DNA from 3 places in the Massilia sp. GCM10023247 genome. Region 3 is predicted to be linked to each of the others. Evidence: predicted binding sites of a transcription regulator. Region 3 holds the regulator's gene; each other region holds the start of a gene.
What was found. The regulator HrcA, encoded in region 3, represses chaperone genes, less so after heat shock. The targets are predictions, from matches to a motif close to TTAGCACTCNNNNNNNNNGAGTGCTAA.
Positions count from the first base shown of each region.

Region 1: rpoH (RNA polymerase sigma factor RpoH) is a predicted target of HrcA. The motif match lies at 1,713-1,739, and genes of this name have one in related genera.
Region 2: groES (co-chaperone GroES) is a predicted target of HrcA. The motif match lies at 2,301-2,327, and genes of this name have one in related genera.

Region 1 is NZ_JBHSIB010000031.1:42,393-47,347, forward strand. It holds gene ACFPAH_RS22825 (cell division ATP-binding protein FtsE) at 1-461, shown strand, start outside; gene ftsX (permease-like cell division protein FtsX) at 458-1,378, shown strand; gene rpoH (RNA polymerase sigma factor RpoH) at 1,864-2,754, shown strand; gene pstS (phosphate ABC transporter substrate-binding protein PstS) at 2,899-3,927, opposite strand; gene ggt (gamma-glutamyltransferase) at 4,101-4,955, shown strand, end outside.
Region 2 is NZ_JBHSIB010000007.1:544,221-549,175, forward strand. It holds gene ACFPAH_RS06115 (methyl-accepting chemotaxis protein) at 1-498, shown strand, start outside; gene ACFPAH_RS06120 (EVE domain-containing protein) at 530-997, opposite strand; RNA gene ssrS (6S RNA) at 1,142-1,322, opposite strand; gene ACFPAH_RS06130 (cell division protein ZapA) at 1,368-1,679, opposite strand; gene ACFPAH_RS06135 (hypothetical protein) at 1,676-1,948, opposite strand; gene groES (co-chaperone GroES) at 2,416-2,706, shown strand; gene groL (chaperonin GroEL) at 2,749-4,395, shown strand; gene ACFPAH_RS06150 (hypothetical protein) at 4,490-4,912, shown strand.
Region 3 is NZ_JBHSIB010000022.1:290,544-295,498, forward strand. It holds gene dapB (4-hydroxy-tetrahydrodipicolinate reductase) at 1-70, opposite strand, end outside; gene ACFPAH_RS18125 (outer membrane protein assembly factor BamE) at 78-677, opposite strand; gene fur (ferric iron uptake transcriptional regulator) at 757-1,191, shown strand; gene hrcA (heat-inducible transcriptional repressor HrcA) at 1,262-2,284, opposite strand; gene ACFPAH_RS18140 (HAD family hydrolase) at 2,453-3,169, opposite strand; gene ACFPAH_RS18145 (hypothetical protein) at 3,424-4,011, shown strand; gene ACFPAH_RS18150 (hypothetical protein) at 4,026-4,670, shown strand; gene ACFPAH_RS18155 (hypothetical protein) at 4,860-4,955, opposite strand, start outside.

The sequences.
Region 1 (4,955 bases), on a different contig from region 3:
AGGACCAGCGCCTGCTGCACGACCGCGACATCCTGGCCAACGTGATGATGCCGCTGCTGGTCTCGGGCGCGCCCAAGGCGCAGGCCGAGCAGCGCGCCCGCGCCGCCCTCGACAAGGTCGGCCTGCTCGACCGCGCCAGGGCGCACCCGCTCGAGCTGTCCGGCGGCGAGCAGCAGCGCGTGGCGGTCTCGCGCGCGATCGTCAACCGGCCCCAGATCATCCTGGCCGACGAACCGACGGCCAACCTCGACCGCGTGGCGGCCGACAAGGTGCTCGACGCCCTGCGCGCCTTCAATTCGGTGGGCGTGACCTGCCTGATTTCGACCCACGACGACCAGGTGCTCGAGGGCGCGACGCGCGTGATCCGCCTCGAACACGGCGAGCTCGTCCCGCACCTCGCGCACCCTCGGCAGGATCCGCAGGCTCCGACCGTCGAAGGCCAGGCCGGAGGTGCGGCATGAGCCCCTGGATCCGCCACCACCGCTTCGCCTTCGGCGCCGCGCTCGCGCACCTGCGCAAGGCGCCGGGCAGCTTCCTGTTCAACGTGCTGGTGGTCGCGGTCGCGCTGACCCTGCCGTTCGCGGGCATCACCCTGCTCGACAACGTCCGCCCCATGACGGGGCAATTGTCGGTCGATCCCGAGGTGAGCCTGTTCGTCAAGCCCGAGGCCTCGCGCGAAGACGCGCAGGCGATCGAGCCGCAGCTGCGCCAGATCCTGCAGGGCAGCCAGGCCCGCATCGTCTTCGTGCCGCGCGAGCAGGCGCTGGGCGACCTGAAGGAGCGCAGCGGCCTGTCCGGTGCGCTCGACACCCTGGGCGAAAATCCGCTGCCCGACAGCTATGTGATGAAGCTCGCGGGTTTCAGCAATATCGCCGACGCGGCGCGCATCGACGGCATCGTCGAGCAGATGGCGGCTCTGCCCCAGGTCGACACGGTGCAGGTCGATTCGAACTGGGTCAAGCGCCTCGCCGCCCTGCTCGACATCCTGCGCCTGGCGCTGCTGCTGCTGGCCCTGACGCTGGGCGTGGTGGTGATCGCCGTCGTGTTCAACACGATCCGCCTGCAAGTGCTGACCCAGCGCGAGGAAATCGCGGTGTCCAAGCTGCTGGGCGCCACCGACAACTTCATCCACCGTCCGTTTTATTACACGGGCGCCCTGCTCGGCCTGTGCGCCGGCGTGGTGGCGCTGGGCGCGGTGGCGCTGGCCTTGCAGCCGCTGAACGCGTCGATCGCGGAGTTTGCGCGCCTGTACGCGTCGGAATTCCAGCTGGCGGCACTCGGGCCGCTGGAACTGGCGGGCTTGCTGGCGATTAGCGCCGGCCTCGGCCTGATCGGCGCGATGCTGTCGGTGCAGAGGCATCTGGCGCGCCTGAACTGAGGGCACAGTGCATGAAGAAACGGGTGAGCTTGCTCACCCGTTTTTTTATTGGGGATTTGGAAAATGAACAGGAGGCTTTGTAGGCGTCCACGCCGCGACGGCGCGGGAATTTGTCGCACAATGCAGCCGAACTTCCTCCACGGTGCGCCACCTAACAGAAAACGGGCGCGCTGTCCCCTTAACCTGCGGTCTTGAAACGCCGAGACAAGTCACACATTTGAGGTCTATCAACAAATTTGCAAGGGTCTGCTCTACAGTAAGTCTGATCATTTTTAAATACTTCAAAGCAATACTTTAGCCAGACTTAAACTGTCCTCCTCCTATGGGAGGGTCGCTAGCACTCACCCTGAGAGAGTGCTAATATATGTCCTCAAGTGAAGGTATACAAGGCTTGCCATGCATCAGCACGATGTCGTGCAGTCCGCCCCGGGGTGTCCCGGCAGCGTTGACGATGCAGCGAAAGATTACTCTACGAGGAAAATATAATGTCCGCACAATCCGCATTGGTTCCAACCAGCAATCGTGCTCTGGGACTCGGTTTCACCGGCAATCTCGGTAACATCGACGCGTATATTTCCGCCGTGAACCGCCTGCCGATGCTGACCCATGAGGAAGAAGTCTCGCTGGCGAAGCGGCTGCGGGAAGCGAACGACCTCGACGCCGCGCAAAAGCTGGTGCTCTCGCACCTGCGCCTGGTGGTGTCGATTGCGCGCGGCTACCTCGGCTACGGCCTGCCGCACGCCGACCTGATCCAGGAAGGCAATATCGGCCTGATGAAGGCAGTCAAGCGTTTCGACCCGAACCAGGGCGTGCGCCTGGTGTCGTACGCCATGCACTGGATCAAGGCCGAGATGCATGAATACATCCTCAAGAACTGGCGCCTGGTGAAGGTCGCCACGACCAAGGCCCAGCGCAAGCTGTTCTTCAACCTGCGCAGCAACAAGGTGGGCCTGGACGCGATGACGCCGACCCAGGTCGACGACCTGGCCAAGATGCTCGACGTCAAGCGCGAAGAAGTGATCGAGATGGAAACCCGCCTCTCGGGCCGCGACATCGCCCTCGAGTCGCCCACCGACGACGAAGACGACAAGTTCTCGCCGATCGCCTACCTGTCGTCGGACCAGCAGGAGCCGACCAAGGTGCTGGAAGCCGAGCAGGTCACGCGCCTGCAGTCCGAAGGCCTGGAAACGGCGCTGGGCAAGCTCGACCCGCGTTCGCGCCGCATCGTCGAGGCGCGCTGGCTGGCGAACGACGACGGCTCGGGTGCGACGCTGCACACGCTGGCCGAAGAGTTCGGCGTGTCGGCCGAGCGCATCCGCCAGATCGAATCGGCGGCCTTGAAGAAAATGAAAGGCGCGCTGGCAGCCTTCGTGTAAGCCAGGCGTGACAAGAGCACAGCGGCCCTGCGAGGGCCGCTTTTTTTTGCCGCGGCCGTTCGTGGGCCGCAAAAAAAACGGCGATCCGAAGACCGCCGCAAAGAACTACCTTCCGTTAACCCAAGGGCTTGCGCCCGTCCTGCATCAATAGATCGCTGCGCCCGCGCCGTCCTTGAGCTGGGCCTTCCACGCGCCCTGCACCAGCTTGACCACCGAGGCCGGCATCGGCACGTAGTCCAGCTCGGCCGCGGCGGCGGCGCCGTTCTTGAACGCGTAGTCGAAGAATTTCACCACTTCCTTGCCCTTGTTCGCGTCGGCCTGTGCCTTGTGCATCAGGATGTAGGACACGCCCGTGATCGGCCAGGCGTTCTTGCCGGCGGCATCGGTCAGGATCACGGCGAAGCCCGGCGTCCTGGTCCATTCGGCGTTGGCGGCGGCGGCCTTGAAGGCGTCGTCGTCCGGCTGCAGGAACTGGCCTTCCCTGTTCTGCAACTGGGTGTGCGACAGCTTGTTCTTCTTGGCATAGGCCCACTCGACGTAGCCGATCGAGCCCTTGACGCGCTGGACATAGGCGGCCACGCCCTCGTTGCCCTTGCCGCCCATGCCGGTCGCCCATTTCACCGAGGTGCCGGCGCCGATCTTGTCCTTGAATTCAGGGTTCACTTTCGACAGGTAGTCGGTGAACAGGAAGGAGGTGCCCGAGCTGTCGGCGCGGTGCACGACGGTGATGTCGGCGTCCGGCAGTCTGACGCCCGGGTTCAGGGCGGCGATCGGCTGGGCGTTCCACTTGGTGATCTTGCCGAGGTAGATGTCGGCCAGCACCGGACCGCTCAGCTTGAGCTGGCCCGGGTTCACGCCTTCCACGTTGACCACGGCGACCACGCCGCCCATGATGGCCGGGAACTGCATCAGGCCCGCTTCGTCGAGCTCGGCCGCCTTGAGCGGCATGTCGGAGGCGCCGAAGTCGACGGTCTTCGCCTTGATCTGCTTGATGCCGGCGCCCGAGCCGACCGACTGGTAGTTCATGCTGTTGCCGGTGGCGCCCTTGTACATTTCCGCCCACTTGGCGTAGATCGGGTACGGGAAGGTTGCACCCGCGCCGGTCACGTCCGCGGCGAACGAGGAAGACATCACCATCGCGGCAGCGGCGCCCGCGATCATCGTTTTGAACATGTTCTGCATTTTCATTTTGTCGTGGCTCAGGGTTGGTTAAGTGACAAACCCAGTCTAGCGACGCGATATGACGGCTGTATGACCGCTCGATGACCGCTGTGTGACCGCGCATTGCGCCGCCGCCTTGGCGTTTTTGCTATGCTCGGCAGACAACCTGCTCGGGAACGCCCTCCATGACACGATCGACCACTGCCCTCGCCTGCGGCCTCACCCTGTCCATCGTCCTCCACGCGCCGCTCGCGCTGGCCAGGACCCCGGTCGCCAGCGGCAGCGGCGGCGCCGTCGCCACCATCAGCGAGCACGCCTCGCAATCGGCCCTCGCCATCTTGAACAAGGGCGGCAACGCGATCGACGCGGCGGTGGCGGCGGCCGCCACGCTGGGCGTGACCGATCCGTTCAGCTGCGGCATCGGCGGCGGCGGCTTCATGGTGATCTACCTGGCCGGGGACAAGCGCGTCGTCACGATCGACCACCGCGAAACGGCCCCGAGCTCGTTCACCCCGACCGTGTTCCTCGAGAACGGCAAGGAGATCGACTACCAGAAGGCGATCGCCAGCGGCGCGGCCGTCGGCGTGCCGGGCACCGTGCGCGGCTGGCACGAAGCGCTGGAGCGCTACGGCACGATGAAGTTCAGGACGGTGCTGGCGCCGGCCATCGAGGTCGCCACCAAAGGTTTTAAGATTAATGAAACTTTCTCTCATTTAACGCAGGAAAATGAAAGAAAATTTCAACAGTTCAGCAGCACCAGCGCGCTCTACCTGCATGAGGGCAAGGCATTGAGGCCGGGCACCCTGCTGCGCAACCCGGACATGGCCAAGGCCTACCGCGAGATCGCCGCGCGCGGCCAGCGCGCCTTCTACGAAGGGCCGATGGCGCGCGCCATCGTCGACGCCGTCAACCGGCCGCCAGCGGCAAGCGGTGTCCAGGTCCGCCCGGGCAAGATGACGCTGGCCGACCTGGCCAACTACGAGGCGCGCATCCGCCCGCCGGTGCTGAGCACCTATCGCGGCTACGAAATCGCCGGCATG
Region 2 (4,955 bases), on a different contig from region 3:
CGTGCGGGCGAGCAGGGGCGCGGCTTTGCCGTCGTCGCCAGCGAGGTGCGCCACCTGGCGCAGCGCAGCGCCGCGGCGGCCAGGGAAATCAAGGCCCTGATCGATGACTCGGTGCAGAAGGTGCACCACGGCACGGAACTGGTGGACCAGGCCGGCGCCACCATGGCAGAGATCGTCGAGAGCGTCGACCGGGTGACCCGCATCATGGGCGACATGATGGCGGCCACCCAGGAACAGGCGATCGGCATCGAGCAGGTCAACCAGGCGATCGGCCAGATGGACCAGGCTACCCAGCAGAACGCGGCCCTGGTCGAGCAGGCATCGGCGGCGGCCCAGGCGCTGCGCGAGGAAGCCGACCTCCTGGCCCGGGAAGTGGGCGCCTTCTGCCTGCCTGCGGCCGGCGCCGGTCGCCAGGCCCCTGCCGCGGCCAGCCGGCAGCGCCAGGCCGGCAGCGCCACTTACCTGCTTGCAGCCGCGCAGGAGCCGAATCTCGGCTGAGGGCAGGTGCGCCTGTTTTTACCGGGCGATATCAGGCCTGGCCGCGCAGAAGCTGGAGAATCCGGTCCCATTGATCCGGCGTCACCGGTGAAATGGAAAGGCGGCTGCCTTTTTGCAGGAGCACCATGTCTTCGAGTTCGGGAATGGTGCGCATTTCGGCCAGCGGCAAATAGCGCCCTGCTTCCTTTGCCTGGATGTCGACCGAGATCCAGCGCGGTTGTTCGCGCGTCGCTTTCGGGTCGAAGTATTTGCCGGCGCGATCGAACTGGGTTTCGTCCGGATAAGGCGTGCTGGCCACTTGCGCAATCCCGGCGACGCCGGGAACGGCGCAGCTGGAGTGATAAAACAGGATGCCGTCGCCGACCTGCATTGCATCGCGCATGAAATTGCGTGCCTGGTAGTTGCGCACGCCGAACCAGGCGACAGTTTGCCCCGGCGCGGCGCGAACGTCGTCGAAACTGACTTCATCCGGCTCGGATTTCATCAACCAGTAGCGCATCGATCCTGCTCCATTTTTAAAAAGAAAAACGCGGGCCGGCAAGGCCTCGCTCAATATTTGGCACTGCGATACGGGCACGGCGCGAAAAGCGTGCGCGCATAAAAAAACGGCTGCGCGCCGATGGCCGCAACCGCTTTTGTGGAATAGAGCCCCGCCTGTGCCGTTTTTTGCCGGCATCCCGAACCTGATGGCTCAAGGTGGTCACAGTCAATTCAATTTCGGGTTCGTCGAACTAGCGACGCTCACGCCCACCGAACATATCCCGCAACCTATGCATGTAAATGGTTCAAGGAATATATGGCAATCTCGAACACCGCAGGGTGCCTCGCAGTTTACTCGCTTGAACCGGCATGTCAAACGAATTTGGGCGTCAGGACAGTTTTTCTTGCGGCGCGAGCGCGGCGTCGAGGACGGTATGCATCGCTTCGATTTTTTGCTTGACTTCCAGCATCGACATGTCGGACAGCGGGCCTTGCGGCGACTTGACCGAGAGGAATTCCGCGGCCACGCTGAGCGCGGCCATGACGGCGATGCGGTCGGTTCCCTTGACCTTGCCGGAGTCGCGCAGCGCGGTCATCTTGCCGTCGAGGTAGCGCACGGCGTCGCGCAGCGTGGCCTGCTCGCCTTCCTTGCAGGCCAGGCGGTAGGGCTGGCCCATGATCGTGACGTCAAGAAAAATCATCGGGCGGCCTCGGTATCCATTGGTGCAGCATCCTGTGCGTGCTCGTCTTCTTCCGCATCGTCGGCATCGTCGCCTTCGGGTGCCGGCAACTGCGCGATCACCGCCTCGACCCGGTGCTGGGCCTCGACCAGGCGCTCGATGAGCGCCGTGTTCACTTCGTTGAGCAGCACATTGGTCTGGCGCAGCTGGGCATTGTCGTTGCGCAGCGTCCCGACCAGCGCTGCAAGCTGCTCGATCTTGTCGGATAGGTCTTGGAATTCGGAAATCATTCGTAACTATAGGTCCGTTCTGGTTGGACAGTCAACATGATAGCCTACGGTGCGCTTCGATGCGCTTTCTTGCGCTGCGGGGCGGGCCGGGGCCACGTTGGCGGTGCGCCCCCTGGCATTGGCCGCGTGCGGTGGGAGGCGTGGGCGAAGCCCACCCTACCTTTGATTCCGATCAAATGCCTGCCAACAGTGTGTCGGCATGGCCCCCTTCGGTGCTAGTCTCTTCGCTTCGTGCCTGCGCCAGGCTCGGCCTGGCAAGCCGACGGGACAGTCCGTCGCTTGAGGCAGCGCAAACCGCCATCGTTAAATAAGCAACATGGCGTCTTGAAATAGGTAGATGTCGTCCCTATAATTAGCACTCGTTAGTAGAGAGTGCTAACAACCACTTTCAAGCCGTAACGTCCAGGCGGGACGGCAACAACGCATACAAACGCTAGTCCAAACCACTGAAATTAAAGGAGTTTTGCATGAACCTTCGCCCTCTGCACGATCGCGTAATCGTGAAGCGTCTCGACCAGGAAACCAAGACTGCCTCCGGCCTGATCATCCCTGATGCAGCCGCCGAGAAGCCGGACCAGGGCGAGATCCTCGCCGTCGGCAATGGCAAAGTCCAGGACAACGGTCAGCTGCGTGCACTGGAAGTCCAGGTTGGCGACCGCGTCCTGTTCGGCAAGTACTCGGGCCAGACCGTCAAGGTCGACGGCCAGGAACTGCTGGTGATGCGCGAAGAAGACATCATGGCCGTGCTGGTCAAGTAATCCTCCCCACAGAATACTTTCGAATAAATCGGAGAAATAAACATGGCAGCTAAAGAAGTAATTTTCGGCGACGCAGCGCGCGCCAAGATGGTTGAAGGCGTCAACATCCTCGCCAACGCAGTCAAGGTCACCCTGGGCCCGAAAGGCCGCAACGTCGTGCTGGACCGCTCGTTCGGTTCGCCAACCGTCACCAAGGACGGCGTCTCGGTCGCGAAAGAGATCGAACTCAAAGACAAGCTCATGAACATGGGCGCGCAGATGGTCAAGGAAGTCGCCTCGAAGACCAGCGACAACGCCGGTGACGGCACCACCACCGCGACCGTGCTGGCACAAGCCATCGTGCGCGAAGGCATGAAGTTCGTTGCCGCCGGCATGAACCCGATGGACCTGAAGCGCGGCATCGACAAGGCCGTCGCCGCCACCGTCGAAGAGCTGGCCAAGATCGCCAAGCCATGCACCACTTCGAAGGAAATCGCCCAAGTCGGCGCCATTTCCGCCAACTCGGACTACTCGATCGGCGAGCGCATCGCTGAAGCGATGGAAAAAGTCGGCAAGGAAGGCGTCATCACCGTCGAAGACGGCAAGTCGCTGAACGACGAACTCGACATCGTCGAAGGCATGCAGTTCGACCGCGGCTACCTGTCGCCTTACTTCATCAACAACCCGGACAAGCAAGTCGCGATCCACGAGAACCCATTCGTGCTGCTGTGCGACAAGAAGATCTCGAACATCCGTGACCTGCTGCCGGTGCTGGAGCAAGTGGCGAAAGCCGGCCGTCCGCTGGTGATCATCGCCGAAGACATCGAAGGCGAAGCGCTGGCGACCCTGGTCGTCAACAACATCCGCGGCATCCTGAAGACCGTTGCAGTGAAAGCCCCTGGCTTCGGCGACCGTCGCAAGGCCATGCTGGAAGACATCGCTGTCCTGACCGGCGGCCAGGTGATCGCCGAAGAAGTCGGCCTGACCCTGGAAAAGGTCACCCTGGCTGAACTGGGCCAGGCCAAGCGCGTCGAAGTCGGCAAGGAGAACACCATCATCATCGACGGCGCCGGCGCCGCCGAATCGATCGAGGCACGCGTCAAGCAAGTGCGTATCCAGATCGAAGAAGCGACCTCGGACTACGACCGCGAGAAGCTGCAAGAGCGCGTGGCCAAGCTGGCCGGCGGTGTTGCCGTGATCAAGGTTGGCGCTGCCACCGAAGTCGAAATGAAGGAAAAGAAAGCCCGCGTGGAAGACGCGCTGCACGCTACCCGCGCAGCCGTTGAAGAAGGCATCGTGCCAGGCGGCGGCGTCGCCCTGCTGCGTGCCCGCGCCAACCTGAACGTGACCGGCGACAACCCGGACCAGGAAGCCGGCATCAAGATCGTCCTGCGCGCCATGGAAGAGCCGCTGCGCATGATCGTCCAGAACGCCGGCGAAGAGGCTTCGGTCGTCGTCGCAGGCGTCCTGGCCGGCCAGGGCAACTACGGCTACAACGCCGCCAACGGCACCTATGGCGACATGGTCGAAATGGGCGTGCTGGACCCAGCCAAGGTCACCCGCTCGGCCCTGCAGAACGCAGCGTCGATCGCCGGCCTGATGCTGACCACCGACTGCATGGTCTCGGAACTGGCTGAAGACAAGCCAGCCGGCGGCATGGGCGGCATGGGTGGCATGGGCGGCATGGGCGGCATGGACGGCATGATGTAATTGTCCAGGCCCGCGCCGGTTCTCCGGCGCTGTGCTGCAAAATGAAGCCTGCAAGGTTAGCGCCTTGCAGGCTTTTTTACTTTTGGAGATGACAATGCCTACAGTAGACGCAAACGACCTGGAAGACGCCGTGCTGATCGTGTCCGAACCGGGCACTCTTGACGCGGCCTGGGTCTCGCTCGACACGGGCCAGGTGCACATCCGCTCCGAGCTGGTCGACGAGGAACTGGCCCCGCTGCCGGACGACATCGGTACCTCGCAGCGCTATGTCCCCGTTCCGCACATGGGCACGCTCGACCTCGGCCTCGAACTGGTGTTCGATTTCGCCGACGCGGCCATGGAAAAAGATGCCGACCGCGTGCGCCAGATGTTCAAGCGCTCCGACGCCTACCGCCATTTCAGCGAGCTGGTCGAGGAACGCGGGCTCACCGACCGCTGGCATGCCTTCCGCGAGGCGCAGACACGGGCGGTGCTGGCCGGATGGTGCGCGGAGCATGGCTTGCAGCTGGCGGGCTGAGCGCGCCTGCCCCCCTTCTTCTCGTCAGAGCGACAAGGTCGTA
Region 3 (4,955 bases):
CGATCGCTTCGATCAGCATGCGGCCCATGCGCCCGCTGGCGCCGGCAACCGCGATGTTCAAGTGCGTCATGATGCGCTTACCGGGTCTGGGTGGAGGTGGCGGGCACGACCGACGGGGCGGTGGCCGGCTTGGTGTTCTCGGCGGCGGCCTCTTTCTTCGCCGTCTTGATCGGGCCGGCGATGCGCGCGATGTACTCGCGCTCGGTCGGCAGGTTGCCGCCGTCGAAGCGCTCGACCACGCCATCCTTGAAATACACGGTGACGCGGCTGGTGGTCAGCTCGCCGTTGCCGCGCGCCAGATAAAACGGGTAGTCCCAGCGGTCGGCGTGGAACATGTCGGTCAACAGCGGGGTGCCCAGCAGGAAGCGCACCTGGTCGCGGGTCTGGCCCACTTTCAGTTGCGACAGCATTTCCTGGGAGACGAAGTTGCCCTGCTGGATGTCCGGACGGTAGGGCGAGAAGATCCACAGGAACTTCTGCAGCTTGGTAGCCTGGACCGTTTGCGCGCCGGCATTGGCATCGGTTTCCGCTGCCTGAGGGGAGGTGCTCACCGGTTCGGCCGGCGCGCCCTGCTGACGCCATGATGCGCAGCCCGAGAGCAGTAGCGTGCATGCAAGGCCCGCGGCAAGTGCAGCGCGGGCATAGGAACGATGAACAACGGCATCAATGATGCGCATAAGTAACCTCAAAACGATTAAGCGGGAGCTTCCAAAACGCTATATCATAAAGCACTCCGCCCATCTACGAGTAACAAACATGAGTAACAGCCCTACCGACCTGAAGGCGAGCGGCCTGAAGGCGACTCTGCCACGCTTGAAGATTCTGGAAATTTTCCAGAACAGCGATGTCCGGCACCTGACGGCGGAAGACGTGTACAAAATCCTCCTGGCCGATAACATGGACGTCGGCCTGGCGACCGTCTACCGGGTGCTGACCCAGTTCGAGCAAGCCGGCCTGCTCAACCGCAACCACTTCGAAACCGGCAAGGCCATTTATGAGCTGAATGCCGGTTCGCACCACGACCACCTGGTCTGCCTCGATTGCGGCCACGTCGAAGAGTTCTATGACGACGAAATCGAATCGCGTCAGCACAAGATCGCCGTCGAGCGCGGCTTCAAGATCGCCGAGCACGCGCTGGCGATCTACGGCAACTGCGTCAAGCCGGCTTGCCCGCACCGCAGCGGGAACTGAGTCCGGTCCTGCTTGAAAGAGCGACGGCGCCGATGGCGCCGTTTTTTATTGGGTGTATGCCGCACGCGGTTCAGGAATGGCTCAGCGCATTCGACAGCAATTTCGCCGTGATGTCGACAATCGGGATCACGCGCTCGTAGGCCATGCGGGTCGGCCCGATGACGCCGAGAGTGCCGACGATCTTGCCGTTCACCTCGTAGGGCGCGGTGACCACGCTCATTTCGTCCATCGGCACCAGCTTCGATTCGCCGCCGATGAAGATCTGCACGCCGCCGGCCTTGCTCGATACGTCGAGCAGCTGCATCAGTCCGGTCTTTTGCTCGAACATCTCGAACAGCTGGCGCAGCGAACTCATGTTCGAGGAGAGGTCGGACACCGACAGCAGGTTGCGTTCGCCGGAAATGACCATGCCGTCGCCCTGCTCGGCCATCGCCTCGGTGCCGGCCTCCACCGCCGTCTGCATCAGGCCGCCGATGTCGTCGCGCAGCTGGCGCAGTTCGCTGCCCAGGCGCCGGCGTACTTCGTCGAAGCTCAGGCCGGCGTAGTTCTGGTTCAGGTAATTGGCCGACTGCACCAGTTGGGACGGGGTGTAGTCGACCTCGGTGAGCAGCAGGCGGTTTTGCACGTCGCCGCGCGGGTCGACAATCACCAGCAGGATGCGGCGCTCGGACAGGCGCAGGAATTCGATCTGCTGGAACACCGATTCGCGGCGCGGGCTTTGCACCACGCCGGCGAACTGGGTCAGCGAGGACAGCATCTGCGCCGCGTTGGCGATGGACTTTTGCGGGTGCTGGGCGGCCAGGCGCATGCGCTCGGGATCGACCCCATGCTGGCCATCGAGGTGCTGGACCGTCAGCAGGGTGTCGACAAACAGGCGGTAGCCGCGCGGCGTGGGCACGCGCCCGGCCGAGGTATGGGGACTAGCGACATAGCCCATTTCCTCGAGGTCGGCCATGATGTTGCGGATCGTGGCCGGGGACAGGTCGAGGCCCGAGATTTTCGAGAGCGCGCGCGACCCGACCGGCTGGCCGTCGGCGATATAGCGCTCGACCAGGGCTTTCAGGAGGGTTTGGGCACGGGGTTCAAGTTGCATGGGGGCGGAAAGCGGGCAGAATGGTTCTGCACCTATTATGCACGTTCGCCCGCCGCCTGTGGGCGTAGAGCGTCTAACAGAACAGTCAGGACAAGGCGCGTCGTCGAAGACAGTACGCTGGTACGGCGAGACGACGCAACGCCGTCATGGCGGTTCTGTTAGGCGCTCTCAAGCGTGTTCGCGCTTGAGCCAGGCAAGCAACCCATCGAAATCGGCCACGATCGCATCCGGCGCGATGCCCTCTTCCAAGTGGCGCCGGCTGGCGGTGCGGTTCATCCAGACGCCGCGCATGCCGGCGCGCTGGGCGCCCTGCACATCCAGCACCAGGTCGTCGCCCACATAAACGGCATCGCCCGGCGCCACGCCGAGCGCATCGAGGGCGGCGTGGAAGATCGCCGGGTCCGGTTTGGCGCGGCCGAAGGCCGGCGCCGACACCGAGGCGTGGAAATGGTGGGCCAGGCCGATCGTCTGCAAATCGGCATTGCCGTTCGTAACCGAACCGATCAGCACGCGCCCTTTCAGGCGCAGCAGGCCCGGCAGCACGTCATCGTAGGGAATCACGGCATTGCGCGCGGCAAAGAATTCGGTCATGGCCAGCTCCACCATGGCAGCGTCTTCGCCGGCCTGCTCGAACGCGGCCACCAGGCCGGCGCGGCGCAGGGCGCCCAGGTCGAGCTGGAACTCGGGCTTGCGCGCCAGCAGTTCGAGCCGGGCCTGGCGCAGGCTCTCGATGGTGAAGCGCTGCGCCACCCGCGGCGCGTTGTTGGCAAGCCACGCGAACAGGGTTTGCTCGGCCTGCAAGATCACGGGCGCGATCGGCCACAGGGTATCGTCCAGGTCGAACAGAACGGCTTTGGGCCAGGGGCGGCGGTGGGTGGGCGTCATCGTCAGCGCTTGTATGGAAGGCGAGCCAAGGATAGCGAGGCCGGCGGTGAAATGCAATCGCGCTCGCGTGCGGGGCGCAGCCGGCCTGCGGTGCCGCGCGTTACGGCCTGAGCGTTACAGCGTGAGCGTTACAGCCTGATACACAGGCCAATGAGCCCGGGCCTTGTCAAATGCTCTAAAATGATGGGCAAACTTCCACCGTGCGGCGTGGCCATCCGGTTGCGCGCCAGCCTTCCCTTTTAATGTTTGGAGAAATGATGATTCGTTCCCCCCTGCGTGCCGGCATCGCGCTGGCATGCGCGCTGGGCCTGTCGGCCTGCGGCGGCAGCGACGGCGACATATACGTCGCCGGCACGGCGTCCGGTATTACCAAGCCGGGCCTGGTGCTGACGAACAACGGCGGTTCCGACCTCGCGGTCGACGCATCGGGTCCCTTCATCTTCAAGGACCTCGTCGAAACCGATTCGCGCTACGACGTCAAGGTCAAGAGCGTGCCGCCGAATGTCGAGGGCATCGACAAATGTGTCGTGGTCAACGGCACCGGCCGGGCTGTCTTCAATGTCAATAACGTGTTTGTCCAGTGCACGATCCGCCAGCGCGAGCTGGGCGGCACGATCATCGGGCTGGGCGATGCGTCCGGTCTCACCCTCGTGAACGGCACCGACAAGGTCGAGATCCCGGCGAATGCCACCGCATTCAAGATGGCCAAGGTATCCGAAGAGTCGCCCTATGGCGTCACCATCCTGAAACAGCCGGCTGGGCGTACTTGCGCCGTGGAGAACGGCAGCGGCACGATGCCGGCAGGCGACGTTGCGAGCATCGTCGTGCGCTGCACCCCATGATCCTGGAGACTAATGTGAAGAAATCGACCCTGGCGCTGTCGGCGCTGACCCTGGCCCTGGCGGCCGGCCTGAGCGCCTGCGGCGGCGGCAGTTCGACCTATACCATCGGCGGCGTCGTCACCGGCCTCGAATATCCTGGCCTGGTGCTGTCGAACAATGGCGAAGACCTGGCACTTGGCCCGGCCGGCTATGAAACGCTGTCGGGCTCGACCGTGCCGACACCGAAAGACGTCACCTATGCGTTCAAAAACAAGGTCGATTACGGCGACCCCTACGATGTCACCATCAAGGCGTTTCCGGCGCACCAGCAATGTGGACAGTCCGGCGGCACCACCGACACGGCAGGACGCCTGTCCGTCATCAATGCCGTCATTACGTGCGTGCTGGTCAGCAACACGATCGGCGGCCCGGTCACCGGCCTTACCGGCGAGGGCTTGGTACTCATCAACGGCAGTACCGGCGGCATCGGCGGCAAGCTCCCGGTTGCCAAGGGCGCTACCAGCTTCGCCTTCGAGCAGCCTGTGACCTACGGCCGCACCTTCGGCGTGACGGTGCTGGAGCAACCGGCCGGCCAGACCTGCACGGTAACCAACGGCGCAGGCACCATGGGCGACGTCAAGGTCGACACGATTGCCGTGACCTGCCGCGATAACGGCTAGAGACAGATATTCACCACAAGCATGTCGAACATTCTCAAAGAAAATTAGACGTATATGCTGTGGTGCAGCATAATGCTTCTGTCTCCTCCAACTCTCCTCAGAAAAGAATTGGATTTAGCCCGCCCGCAACGGCGGGCTTTTTTTTTGCCCGCGCTGTTCCCGGCTGGTTCCAAGTGATGCCGCAAATCCTCAGCCGATCTTGGTATCGGTTGCCAGGCGCTTGGCGCTGACCTTCACCACCGCCACTTTTTCGCTGCCCACGGCGACCATCGCATCGGCGCGCAC